4 regions of the Bradyrhizobium sp. Kon69 genome follow, and region 4 is predicted to be linked to each of the others. Evidence: predicted binding sites of a transcription regulator. Region 4 holds the regulator's gene; each other region holds the start of a gene.

Region 1 (3,118 bases), on a different contig from region 4:
GATAGCGAAGATCAGTACTTCGCGACGATCGGGCCCCCGAAGTGATAGTTCACGCCGACCTGCACGGTGTGAAACTCGAGCGTGCCGGTGGGCAGGGCGCCCGAGAAGTAGGTCTCGCCGCCGAGGCTGCGAAAGAGGTACTCGCCCTTGACCGACCACTGCGGAGCGAAGAACGCTTCGACGCCCGCACCGACGGTCCAGCCGGAGTGCCACTTGCTGTCGGAAACGGTCACGCCGAGCGCGCTGATGCTGAGCTTGTTGTCGATCCAGGCGTAACCACCGGTGCCGTAGAACAGGACGTTGTTGACGGCGTAGCCGATGCGGCCGCGCACGGTGCCCATCGCATCGGTCTTCGAGCTGAGGGTGGTGCTGACGAGGCCGAAGCCTGGGACGGCAACGGGGCCGGTGACCGACGCGCTGACGTCAGCCCAGGCGCCATCGGCCTCGATGCCGAACACGACATTGCCGGTCTGCCAGTTGTAGCCGGCGGTACCGCCGACGAAGCCGCCCTTCATCTTCGGGTCGGTCGAGGAATTTTCCCAGGCGCCGCCACCGACGATACCGAGGTAGAAGCCGGTCCAGTTGTAGACCGAAGCCATGGCCACCGGAGCCTTGGTGTAGGGGCGCGCCGCCAGATCAGCGGCCGAGGCCGGGGCAGCGAGAGCGAACAAACAGGCCGAAGCCAACCAAATCTTTTTCATTTTCAACTAATCCCAGTCCCAGTTTCTGATTGTGCCTTCCACGATAGGGAAGGGCATCGGACTCACTTGCCCAACTGAGGCCGTACTTACACCATTGAAGCCGCAAGTTGTGTCACTGGAAAGCCACAGCGGCCTGAAAATGGTGCAATTACCGACCTTTGGTTCCCCATGGGAACAGCAACGAAAAAGGCCGGCGCGAGTCCGGCCTTGCATTGATGGATGTCAGTTCGATCAGTATTTCGCAATCACCGGACCGCCCTAGCGATAGTTCAAGCGGACGAGGCCCATGTCGCATCCTGGCGAATCCGGTCGCTGCCGAATGCCGCCCCCTCGGGCGTTGTGAAGCCGATCGTGCGGTCGCCGAGGAAGATGCGGCGGCAAAATCCGTCCTCCGAAATGCAACAAGAACGTGGGCAGGGCGAGTATCCATAACTTATTGAATGTTAAGTTCTTTCCATCGTTTCGGGAGCCTACAAAGGTTCCAGTCGCTGCGCGCATTCCCGCACTACATTGGCCGATCGACGCCACACATCGATGCGGTCGTTTCGCTAAGAACAAATCTGGAACGAACGGGAGGTCGATGCTATATGTGGGGATAACCGGAGGGGTGACGGACTGATCGTCGTCCGCAAGCGTTCGGCGAGCGTATAGGGTCGCCTCAACAGGCACGGCGGAACGCGGGGAGCGGACCGGCCTTCTTGAATTCAGTGGCATTCGGAGCGGAGAGCGGAGATGGCGGGAAGCGTCAACAAGGTCATTCTGGTTGGAAATCTCGGCAAGGATCCTGAAATCCGCCGCACCCAGGACGGGCGGCCGATCGCCAATCTGAGCGTCGCGACCTCGGAGACGTGGCGCGACAAGGCCACCGGCGAGCGCAAGGAAAAGACCGAGTGGCACCGCGTCGTGATCTTCAATGAAGGGCTCTGCAAGGTCGCCGAACAGTATCTGAAGAAGGGCGCCAAGATTTACGTCGAGGGTGCGCTCCAGACCCGCAAATGGACCGACCAGAGCGGCGTCGAGAAGTACTCGACCGAAGTGGTGCTGCAGGGCTTCAACTCGACCCTGACGATGCTGGACGGTCGTAGCGGCGGCGGTGGGGGAGGCGGCAGCTTCGGCGACGAGCCGGGCGGCGATTTCGGCTCCTCCGGTCCGGTCAGCAGCGCACCGCGCCGTCCCGTTGCCGCCGGCGGCGGTGGCCGCAACAGCGACATGGACGACGATATCCCGTTCTGAGCGATTCCGTTCTAAGAGCGGGCGTTTCGATGCGGACGCGCCGGCCGGATGGCGGTGCTTCTCATCTCGTGTCAGAAAATCGCACTAATCGGCAGGACGGGCTCGGGATTTCCGGGCCCGCTTCATGTTTGGGGTGAGCTCCGATTGCGGCTTGGCAAGCGCGCTGACGGGGCGAACTCGCCGCGCGATTTTCCACGCGTGAGCGGCGATTTTGCAAGGCCGATGCAGGGGCTGTCCGAGACACCGCTCGCAAGGGCTTAAGTTGTTGGAAAAATAGGCGGAAAAAGCGCTTCCCAGATCGCCGCGAGGGTGGTTATCAGAGGCTCGATGCGCTATATGATTCCCAGATAAAACCTCACCGGATTTCCCCTTGGCTGACGACGACGACAAGCCCGGCGACCAGCCGGCGCAACCCTCGGATATTCGCCCCGTCTCCATCTTCGAGGAGATGAAGAAGTCCTATCTCGACTACGCCATGAGCGTGATCGTGGCGCGGGCGCTGCCTGACGCCCGCGACGGTCTGAAGCCGGTGCATCGCCGCATCCTGTACTCGATGAACGAGCAGGGGCACACGCCGGACAAGAAGTACGTCAAGTCCGCCCGCGTGGTCGGTGACGTCATCGGTAAATATCATCCGCATGGCGACCAGTCGATCTACGACGCCATGGTCCGGATGGCGCAGGACTTCTCCATGCGCGTGCCGCTGATCGACGGCCAGGGCAATTTCGGCTCGGTCGACGGCGATCCTCCGGCTGCCTATCGTTATACCGAAGCCCGATTGACGAAGGTGGCGCTGGCTCTGCTGGCCGACATCGACAAGGACACCGTCGACTTCCAGCCGAACTACGACAACAACGAGACCGAACCGTCGGTCTTGCCCGCCAAGTTCCCGAACCTGCTCGTCAACGGCGCCGGCGGCATCGCTGTCGGCATGGCGACCAACATCCCGCCGCACAATCTCGGCGAGGTCATCGATGCCTGCGTCGCGCTGATCGACAACCCCGCGCTCACCATCGACGAGCTCATCAACATCGTGCCGGGACCGGATTTCCCGACCGGCGGCGTCATCCTCGGACGGCAGGGCATCCGCGCCGCCTATCACCTCGGCCGCGGCTCGGTCATGATGCGCGGCAAGGTCGCGATCGAGACCATCCGCAAGGAGCGCGAGGCGATCATCATCAGCG
Region 2 (3,118 bases), on a different contig from region 4:
GCTGCTTTTTCACCAGCAACTGCCGCAGCGCCGTGACCTTTGCCGCCGCCTGATCCGGCGGCAGGTCCGCCTTCACGATGGTTTCGGCCTCGGCCTGCTTTCCTTCCAGTCCCAGCACGAGCGCGAGATTGGCGCGCACGCGCGAATCGGCGGGATTGCGCGCGTGCGCCCGGCGCATCGTTTCCTCTGCCCGCGGCAGATTGTTCTGCAGCATGTAGGACAGTCCGAGATTGGACAGCACCGACGGCTCGTCGGGCACGATCTTGAGCGCGGCGGCGTAATATTGCTGCGCTTCCTCGTTGCGGCCGAGTTGATCGAGCGCGGCGCCCTGCGCCGACAGGATATGCCAGTCGGGATCCTCGGGCGAATGCGCGCGACCGAGGACGTCGAACGCCTGCTGGAAACTGCCGCTGTCGGCGAGCGCGCGGCCGTAGCCGGCGAGCAGCGCCTTGTTACTGGAATGGGCGAGCACGGCCTGCTCCAACACCGCGAGCGCCTGCGCGCGCTGGCCGGTCTGGCGCAACGCCTTGCCGTATTCGAGCGCGACGTTGGGATCGCCAGGCTTGGCGCGATAGCGCTCGCGCAGCGCGTCCATGTCCGGCCTCACGTCCGGCTTGGTGTCGGACTTCGCGTCGGCCCTGCCAGCCGTTTCCGACTTTCCGCCGAGCGCGCCGGTAATGTCCTCGATGCCAGTGGTCTGACAGCCGCCAAGAGCCAGGATCAGAAGCGCGGAAAACAGATATCTCGCCGGAGGAGAGGCGACGGACAAACGCTTGGACATACTCTGATCACTCGGCGACTGATCAGAGATGCTTACCGATTAACGCTAAAGTCCCGTTAAGGCGGGGTGCTTCCGATAGCTCAGTCGGTGAATTCAGCGCCGAACTCGCAGCCGATGCGCCAGCGCAGGCGGCACTGGCGGGAATAGTCCGGCGCGAAGATGATGGTGAATTGCGGCGGCACTTCCAGAAATTCCGCCACCACTTTCACGCCGCCATCCGAAATATCGGTGATCGTGCAGTCCCGCGGCAGCGAACCCGCGCCAAAATGAATCTTGGCGAGCCGCGTGCACATCCGTCGTTCGCTTCTCCGGCGATTTGCAAGCATTTGAATTGTTCACCCGTTAGACCACGGCCCATCCCGCACCCCTAGGAGTAGCGGACATTCGTTGGGATGTGCTGAGCAGAGCAGCTTGCATTCGAGGCGTAGTGTCTCCGTCGTGTTTACGATCGGTTAGGGCCTCCCGGCCCCCTGAGTATGTTCCTGTATTGTTCTTGCAAGAGCCGGCCCGCTCTGCTACCCCTAATTGTGCAAAAGGGCAGGCTGGTTCGGGCATGGTTCAGCGGGTTTCTACCGTCGCCTTTGAGGGGATCGAGGCCCGCGCGGTCGACGTGCAGGTGCAGGTCGCGCCCGGTTTGCCGGCCTTCGCGATCGTCGGTCTCCCCGACAAGGCCGTGTCGGAGGCACGCGAGCGGGTCCGCTCGGCGCTGATCGCCTCGGGGCTGGCGCTGCCGGCCCGGCGGATCACCGTCAATCTCGCGCCCGCTGATCTGCCCAAGGAGGGCAGCCATTACGACCTGCCGATTGCGCTTGGGCTGATGGGGGCGATCGGCGCGATTCCCCCGGATGCGCTGACCGGCTTCACCGTTCTGGGCGAGCTTGGCCTCGACGGATCGATCGCGCCGGTGGCCGGTGTCCTTCCCGCCGCGATCGGCGCCAATGTGCGCGAGGAGGGGCTGATCTGTCCGGCGGCTTGCGGCTCGGAAGCGGCATGGGCGAGCCCGGACATCCAGATCATCGCCGCGAGTTCGCTGATCCAGATCGCCAACCATTTCAAGGGAACGCAGGTGCTGTCGCGGCCTGTGCCGAAGGTGCATGAAGCAGCAAGCTCGCCGCTCGACCTGCGCGACATCAAGGGCCAGGAGAGCGCCAAGCGGGCGCTGGAGATCGCGGCCGCCGGCGGCCATCACCTGCTCATGATCGGCGCGCCCGGCGCCGGCAAATCGATGCTGGCGGCACGGCTGCCCTCGATCCTGCCACCGCTGTCACCGGGCGAGTTGCTCGAGGTGTCGATGATCGCCTCTGTTGCCGGCGAGATCGAGGGCGGCGCGCTGACGGCGCGGCGGCCGTTCCGATCGCCGCATCATTCCGCCAGCATGGCCGCGCTCACCGGCGGCGGCATGCGCGCCCGGCCCGGCGAGATCTCGCTCGCGCATCAGGGCGTGCTGTTCCTCGACGAGCTCCCGGAATTCGATCCGCGCGTGCTGGATTCGCTGCGCCAGCCGCTGGAGAACGGCGAGGTCTCGGTGTCCCGCGCCAATCACCGCGTCACCTATCCCGCGCGCTTCATGCTGGTCGCCGCGATGAATCCCTGCCGCTGCGGCAATGCGTTCGAGCCCGGCTATGCCTGCAAGCGCGGCCGCATCGACCGCTGCACCGGCGACTACCAGGCTCGCATCTCGGGACCGCTGATGGACCGCATCGATTTGCGCATCGAGGTTCCCGCGGTGACCGCGGCCGATCTGATCCTGCCGCCGCCGGCAGAGGGCTCGGCCGAAGTCGCCGCGCGCGTGGCCGCCGCCCGCGACATCCAGCTCGCCCGCTACGCGGATGCCGGCCTGCCGAAGGTTCGCACCAATGCCGAAGCGCCGGCCTCGGTGCTGGAGGAGATCGCCAAGCCGGATGCGCAAGGCCAGAAGCTGCTGCGCGACGCCGCCGAGACCATGCGGCTGTCGGCGCGCGGCTATCACCGCGTGCTCCGGGTGGCGCGCACGCTGGCCGATCTCGATCGCGCCGACAAGATCGGCCGGCTCCATCTCGCCGAGGCCTTATCCTACCGCGCGCTCGCGGAGGATGTGCGCCAGCTGGCGTGAGCGATGCGCCGCCGCAGCTTTCTCAACAACATCACCATGCCCGAGATTGAATCATGACCGACGCCAATGCCTGCACCATCAGATTTGTTCGTGCATCCCAATATGCCGATTGGCTGAGGTCGTACGAGCTGTGGGTCAACGGGACCAGCGTTGGGAAGCTCGCACGCAACGACGTGTTGGAGATCACGCTGCCGGCCGGCACCTGCACGATCGATGCGAGCATTGATTGGGGCAGGAGCCAGCCG
Region 3 (3,118 bases), on a different contig from region 4:
CCTCCTCGCGGAGCGCTTCAAGATCGTCGGGAGCGGTTTTGCGTTTCATCGGAGCCTCCGGCCGCTTTTGAGGCTTGTGCGGATCGGTTGCGGCATTGGCGATCATGGCGCCGGTCATGCGTTCGGCGTCCTCGATCAAGGGCTTAATGATCGAAGCCTCAGGCAGGTTCCTCCAATATTTCTTCGGCATCTCCGTTTGCATCGCCTTCACCTTCAGGCGTGCCGGATTGAAGATGCTGGTGTAGTAACGCCGCCAGGTTTCCTCCAGCCGGTCTTCGCTCGGCGCCTCGCTCTTGCTGACGCCTGATGTGAACGAGAGCGCGTGGCCATCCCAATGCGCGCACAAATCCGGCGTCAGGATCGACCAGGGCATGTCGGCAAAGCGCTTGGCGAAGAACGGTGCGGCGAGCTCGACGATGTGATGCTCCGGCTCGAACCAGGCGACGTAATGTGCTTCGCGTTCCCTGCCGATCTCGCGGAAGCGCACGAAGGCGTGCATCTTGTGCTCGTCGCGATAGACCGCCTTTGCCATGGCCGTAACTTGCGCGACATCGGCATCGGTCGCGACCTCCATGAGGTCGTGATTGTCCTTCAGCCGAAACAGCAGGCGATAGAGGATCGCGAAACGCTCGGGATCGCGATGGAGGATCGCGGCCTTGGCGAGCTCGACGAATTTTGCCGGCACGTTGAAGGTGCCGTCGCCACCCGCCGGCAGCGGAGACGGCGAGGGCGGCGTGAACAGCTCCGCTTCGCCGCCCTGCACGGTCCAGGTGACATCGGCCGGTTTCATTTGGTGAAGCACGAGGCTACGCGCGGCTTTGCGCCAGCCATCGAAATCGGTTTCGTTCTCGAGGGTGATGTATTGCATCAGAAGCCAAATCCCAGTTGTGTTGCCTTCGGCTTGAACTGTTCGATCAGCCGTGCCTCGTCGAGGCGATGCGGCGCGGGCCGGTGATCGCTCAGCACGATGAACGGCAGCGCCTTGTTGCGGGGCACATGCAGCCGCGCGAGATCGGCGACGCGGATCGTGGTCGTGCGCCGCGTTGCGATGATGCGATCGACCGCCTTGGTGCCGAAGCCCGGCACGCGCAACAATTCCTCGCGGCTGGCGCGGTTGACGTCGAGCGGGAAGTGGTCGCGGTGGCGTAATGCCCAGGCGAGTTTTGGATCGATGTCGAGCGGCAGCATCGCACTGTCGTCGACGATCTCCGCAACGTCGAAGCCGTAGAACCGCATCAGCCAGTCGGCCTGGTAGAGACGGTGCTCGCGCAGCAAGGGCGGCGCGCGCAGAGGCAGCGCGCGGCTGGCATCGGGGATCGGGCTGAACGCGGAATAATAGACGCGCTTCAGCCTGTATGAACCGTAGAGATTGGCGCTGGTGTGGAGGATGGTGTGGTCGGAGGCCGCGTCGGCGCCGACGATCATCTGCGTGCTCTGGCCGGCCGGCGCGAAGCGCTGCGGCTTGGCTTTCGTGTTCGCGCTGCGGCTTTCCTCAGCCTCGTCCAGCTTCAGCCGCAGCCGGCCCATGGTGCGGCGGATCGCGCGCACGTCCTTCTCGGGCGCAAATTGCTGCAGGCTCGTCTCCTGCGGCATCTCGATGTTGATGGAGAGACGGTCGGCATATTTGCCAGCCTCGGAGATCAATGCATCGTCGGCCTCCGGGATCGTCTTGAGATGGATGTAGCCACGGAAGTGATGCTCCTCGCGCAGTTTGCGCGCGACGCTCACCACCTGCTCCATGGTGTAGTCGGGGTTGCGGATGATGCCGGAGGAGAGAAACAGTCCTTCGATGTAATTGCGCCGGTAGAAGTCGAGCGTCAGCTTGACCACTTCGTCGATGGTGAAGCGGGCACGCGGCACGTTGGAGGAGGCGCGGTTGACGCAATAGAGGCAGTCGTAATTGCAGGCGTTGGTCAGCAGCACTTTGAGCAGCGAGATGCAGCGGCCATCCGGCGCGTAGGAATGGCAAATGCCCATGCCGGGCGCGGTCGAGCCCATGCCCTTGCCGTCGCTGGAATCCCGCCTCTCGGTGCCGCTGGAGGCGCAGGACGCGTCGTACTTGGCGGCGTCCGCCAGGATTTCCAGCTTGCGTTGCACGTCCATATTGGAATCCCTTTGATTCAGCTCATGAATCCCAAGGCCCGCCAATTCGATTGACTCCCGGGGCGTCGTTAGCTTTATATTAGAACATATCATGAACAAATGAGCTAGCCGCTGGTTCTCTTTTTGAGAGCCATCGGCAATCACCCTTGAGGAGCGGCGTATGAGCGGCGCACGAACAAGCGCGCTTGCAGCCTTGCGCGGCCAGATCGAGCGCATCGAGACGGCGGAGGTCGTGCATCATCATGACCGTGTCGCGCTCGGCCATAGCGAAGTAGACAGCGCGCTGAAGGGCGGGCTCGCGCGCGCGGCAATCCACGAGGTGTTTTGCGAAGGACGTCAGGGCGCAGCCGCGACGGGCTTTGTCACGGGCCTTGCGGGGCGCGTGACGGCGCGCAAACCGCTGCTGTGGGTGCGGCAGGATTTTTCAGACATTGAAACCGGTGCGCTGTCGATGAGCGGGCTCGCCGAGATCGGTCTCGATCCGCGCCGCATGGTGATGGTGCGCGCCGCCGACGTGGAGAGCGCGTTGCGCACGTCGGCCGATGCGCTCGCCTGCGACGCGCTGGGCGCCGTCGTGCTCGAGCTCTGGGGGGAGACAAGGCAGTTCGATCTGGTGGCGAGCCGCAAGCTGACGCTGGCTGCGCAATCTTCCGGTGTCACCGGCCTGTTGCTGCGGATGGCCGCGCAACCTTTACCCTCGACCGCCGAGACCAGATGGATGCTGCGCGCGGCGCATTCGCCGCCGGGCGCGATGTGGAGCGCTTGGGGGGCGCCGCGCTTCGATGCCGAGCTCCTGCGCAATCGTCATGGCCCGTGCGGCCGGTGGATCATGGAATGGAAATGTGATGAGTGCCAGTTCTCTGAATCGTCGGCGTATCCTCAGCCTGTGGCTGCCGCGCCTGCCCATCGATCGGATCCAGCGGTTCTTCGGCAACGTCGGACTGCATGAAAATAATGCGCCCAGCATCGTCGTTGCCAAGGACAGCAACGCGCTGGTGATCCATGCGCTGGACGA
Region 4 (3,118 bases):
GGAATTCACCCGCAAACACCGGCACCGCGACGCCGCAGGTGAGGCCGGCCGCGAGCGCCTGATCGGTCCGTTTGAAATAGGAGTTGGCGAATTTGGTGAGGATCACGGGGTGGCCCGCGGCCCAGGCCTTGCCCGGAAGTCCCTCGTCATATCCGAAGTGCAGCTCTTCGCTGACGGCCTTGAACGCGGACAGCCCTTCGCCATAGAGACCGCCACCAAACTCCAGCCGCGTGCGCGTCCGATCGGGGACCCAGAGTTCAACGACGCGAAGGAAGGTTTTCATCGAGCGTGTCCGCCGTCTCAAGCCCTGACAGCATCGGTCATTTGGCTGCGAAGCGGACGTTCAAAATTCAGGCAGGGCGGCTCAAACTTCGTGCGGCGGAGACGTGCGGGCTTGGTCCATCCGATTGGATTTCGCGGACGCAAGCCGTACCATCTCGCCGGCCACGGCCGGCGATGGCAATTCAATCCTGACCCCCGACCTCGTAGCCGGAGACGGCTGTGTCAGCCGATCGGCAGGTGCCTGACGGTCGGCTGCCGGTCGGCGATAATCTGCGCCTTGTGCTCGCGCTCGGTGACCGACTGAGTCACCGGCAGTTGCAGCACGGTCGCGCGCTGGCCTTCGACGAGCTGCGTCACCAGCACGTATTTGCCGTCGGGGAATTCGATCGCGTCATGATGGCGGTCGGGAACGTGCGGGTCGATCTTGCCGAACTTGCCCACGCGGGAATTGATGGTGCGCGTCCAGATCCAGCGATTGTCGTAGCGAACGTCGTCGGCGAAGGCGAGCTCCGTTCCCGGCAGCAGGCAGACGGCAACAGACGGATCGGCCGCCGAGGCGAAGCCGCGCGTCGAGGTGCCGCGGAAGCTTGTCGTGACGATCGTCTCGCCGACTTCGGCGGGGCGCGACGCGACGGCATGCAGGCTGTAGTCACACATCGGGTGCTCCTCATGCTGGGATAGCAACCCGCGTCTCTTAATCGAGGCGCAGGCCTCTATCAGAGTTGAAGCATGAACGCTCTGCTTGGTTGTGGGCAAATCTGCGGCTGGTTTCCGTGAGCCGCGATCACATTATCTTTCCCGAATTCAATAGGAACAAAGCGAGTTGCGATGCATTCGGGAGGCGCGTGCGCGAATATCGCCGGCTTGACTGCAACGGTCGAGCTTGATCGCCGGCCGCCGTTTCCTCGAACACTTGTGCCGCCAACCAGTGCCGCTTCGTGGGCGTCGTGAGGAGCCAGCGCCGAAGGAGGGGCCGGATAGTCTGTGCAGAACCAGAAAGACTACCCAGCCGGAACGGACGATGATCCGCTCCAATCTCTGACCGGCGATGCCGATCGGAAGCGCGCGAGGCGCCAGGCACCTCCGGTATCAAGTACTCCCGGGATCAAGGACGCCCGGTATCAGTACTTCCGGTAAAGCCCGATCAGCTTGCCCTGAATCTTCACCCGGTTGGGCGGCAGGATGCGGACCTCATAGGCTGCGTTGGCGGGCTCGAGCGCGATCGAGGCGCCGCGGCGGCGGAAGCGCTTCAGCGTCGCTTCCTCGTCGTCGATCAGCGCCACCACGATGTCGCCTGTATCGGCGCTCTCGTTGCGCTGGATCAGCGCCATGTCGCCGTCGAGGATGCCGGCCTCGACCATGGAATCACCGCGCACTTCGAGCGCGTAATGCTCGCCCGAACCGAGCATGTCGGGCGGCACACTGATAGTATGGCTGCGGGTCTGCAACGCCTCGATCGGCGTGCCGGCCGCGATGCGGCCCATCACCGGCACCGCGACGGGACGTTCGCCGTCGTCCGCGGGCAGGCTGGAGCTCGCACGCACCTTGCCGAGATTGCCCTCGATGACGCTCGGCGTGAAGCCGCGGCGGCTGCCTGCGGCTGCCTGGAGCTCCGGCAGCTTGATGACTTCAATCGCACGGGCGCGGTTGGGCAGGCGTCGGATGAAGCCACGCTCCTCGAGCGCCGTGATCAGGCGATGGATGCCCGACTTCGAGCGCAGATCGAGCGCATCCTTCATCTCGTCGAAGGAGGGCGGCACGCCGCTTTCCTTCAGACGTTCACTGATGAACCGCAGAAGCTCGTATTGTTTGCGCGTTAACATCTCGACCAAAGTCCCCCGGTTGATGTCGTCCGATTATGAGACGCAGAATTCGGCAATAAGCCGCTACATACTCGAAACAAATCATGAACGGACACTATATGTTCGATACATGTTCCGCAACTGCTTAATTTACCGTGAACAGAGCAAAGTTCGCGGAACGCGCATTGCGGGACGCTCAGACGGGGAGCCGCAACACTTCGCAAGCCGTGCCGGCTTCGGCCTTCGGCGCGAACGGTGCGCGCACGAGAAGTACCTGTGCTGCAGCGAGATTCGCAAGCAGCGAAGAGTCCTGATGATTGACGGGAAGAACGACGCGTGTGCCGTCGTCACGCTCCTCCAGATGCGCGCGCAGATAGTCCTCGCGCTGATCGTTGGCGCCGATTTCGCGGCCGAGCACGGCGCGCTCACGGCGATGGTGAATCGCCGAACGGCCCGACAGGGCGCGAATCAGCGGCACCATGAACAGGAACGCGCACACGTAGGACGACACGGGATTGCCCGGCAGGCCAATCACACCCATTGCGCCGAGCCGCCCGTGCATCATCGGCTTGCCTGGCCGCATCGCGATCTTCCAGAACGCCATTGCGATGCCTTCGTCCCGCAGTGCCTGCTGGACCAGATCGTGGTCGCCGACCGATGCGCCGCCGGTCGTGATCAGGATGTCGGCGCCGCTCTCGCGGGCGCGGCCGATGCCGGCGGTGGTCGCCTCCAGCGTGTCGGCGGCAATACCGAGATCAATGGTCTCGGCGCCCTCGCTGCGGGCAAGCGCGTGCAGGGCGTAGCCGTTCGAGTAGACGATCTGGCCGTGGCCGGGCGTGGTGCCCGGCATCACCAGCTCGTCGCCGGTGGCGAGAATCGCGACTTTCGGACGTCTGAAAACGCCAAGGTGCGGATGGTTCATCCCGGCGGCGAGGGCGAGGTCGCGCTCGGTGAGACGACTTCCCTTGCGCAGGAGCACGTCGCCCTCGCGGAAATCGACGCCTGCGGGGCGGATGTGCCGACCGGCGATCGCG

What was found. The regulator LexA, encoded in region 4, represses DNA repair genes until DNA is damaged. The targets are predictions, from matches to a motif close to TGTTCNNNNTGTGTTCNG.
Region 1: a site for LexA is predicted at 1,252-1,269, ahead of AC0L3U_RS00255 (single-stranded DNA-binding protein). Genes of this name have one in related genera too.
Region 2: a site for LexA is predicted at 1,259-1,276, ahead of AC0L3U_RS11750 (YifB family Mg chelatase-like AAA ATPase). Genes of this name have one in related genera too.
Region 3: a site for LexA is predicted at 2,184-2,201, ahead of AC0L3U_RS09285 (ImuA family protein). Genes of this name have one in related genera too.

What each region holds. Positions count from the first base shown of each region.
Region 1 is NZ_JBVVOS010000001.1:51,564-54,681, forward strand. Features, by position in the region: gene AC0L3U_RS00250 (outer membrane protein) at 12-701, opposite strand; gene AC0L3U_RS00255 (single-stranded DNA-binding protein) at 1,434-1,934, shown strand; gene gyrA (DNA gyrase subunit A) at 2,305-3,118, shown strand, end outside.
Region 2 is NZ_JBVVOS010000007.1:104,853-107,970, reverse strand. Features, by position in the region: gene AC0L3U_RS11760 (tetratricopeptide repeat protein) at 1-781, opposite strand, end outside; gene AC0L3U_RS11755 (PilZ domain-containing protein) at 862-1,107, opposite strand; gene AC0L3U_RS11750 (YifB family Mg chelatase-like AAA ATPase) at 1,335-2,873, shown strand; gene AC0L3U_RS11745 (hypothetical protein) at 2,927-3,118, shown strand, end outside.
Region 3 is NZ_JBVVOS010000005.1:223,617-226,734, forward strand. Features, by position in the region: gene AC0L3U_RS09275 (UdgX family uracil-DNA binding protein) at 1-868, opposite strand, end outside; gene AC0L3U_RS09280 (putative DNA modification/repair radical SAM protein) at 868-2,103, opposite strand; gene AC0L3U_RS09285 (ImuA family protein) at 2,264-3,052, shown strand; gene AC0L3U_RS09290 (Y-family DNA polymerase) at 2,949-3,118, shown strand, end outside.
Region 4 is NZ_JBVVOS010000018.1:45,474-48,591, reverse strand. Features, by position in the region: gene AC0L3U_RS23385 (GAF domain-containing protein) at 1-283, opposite strand, end outside; gene AC0L3U_RS23380 (hypothetical protein) at 505-939, opposite strand; gene lexA (transcriptional repressor LexA) at 1,404-2,105, opposite strand; gene AC0L3U_RS23370 (molybdopterin molybdotransferase MoeA) at 2,281-3,118, opposite strand, start outside.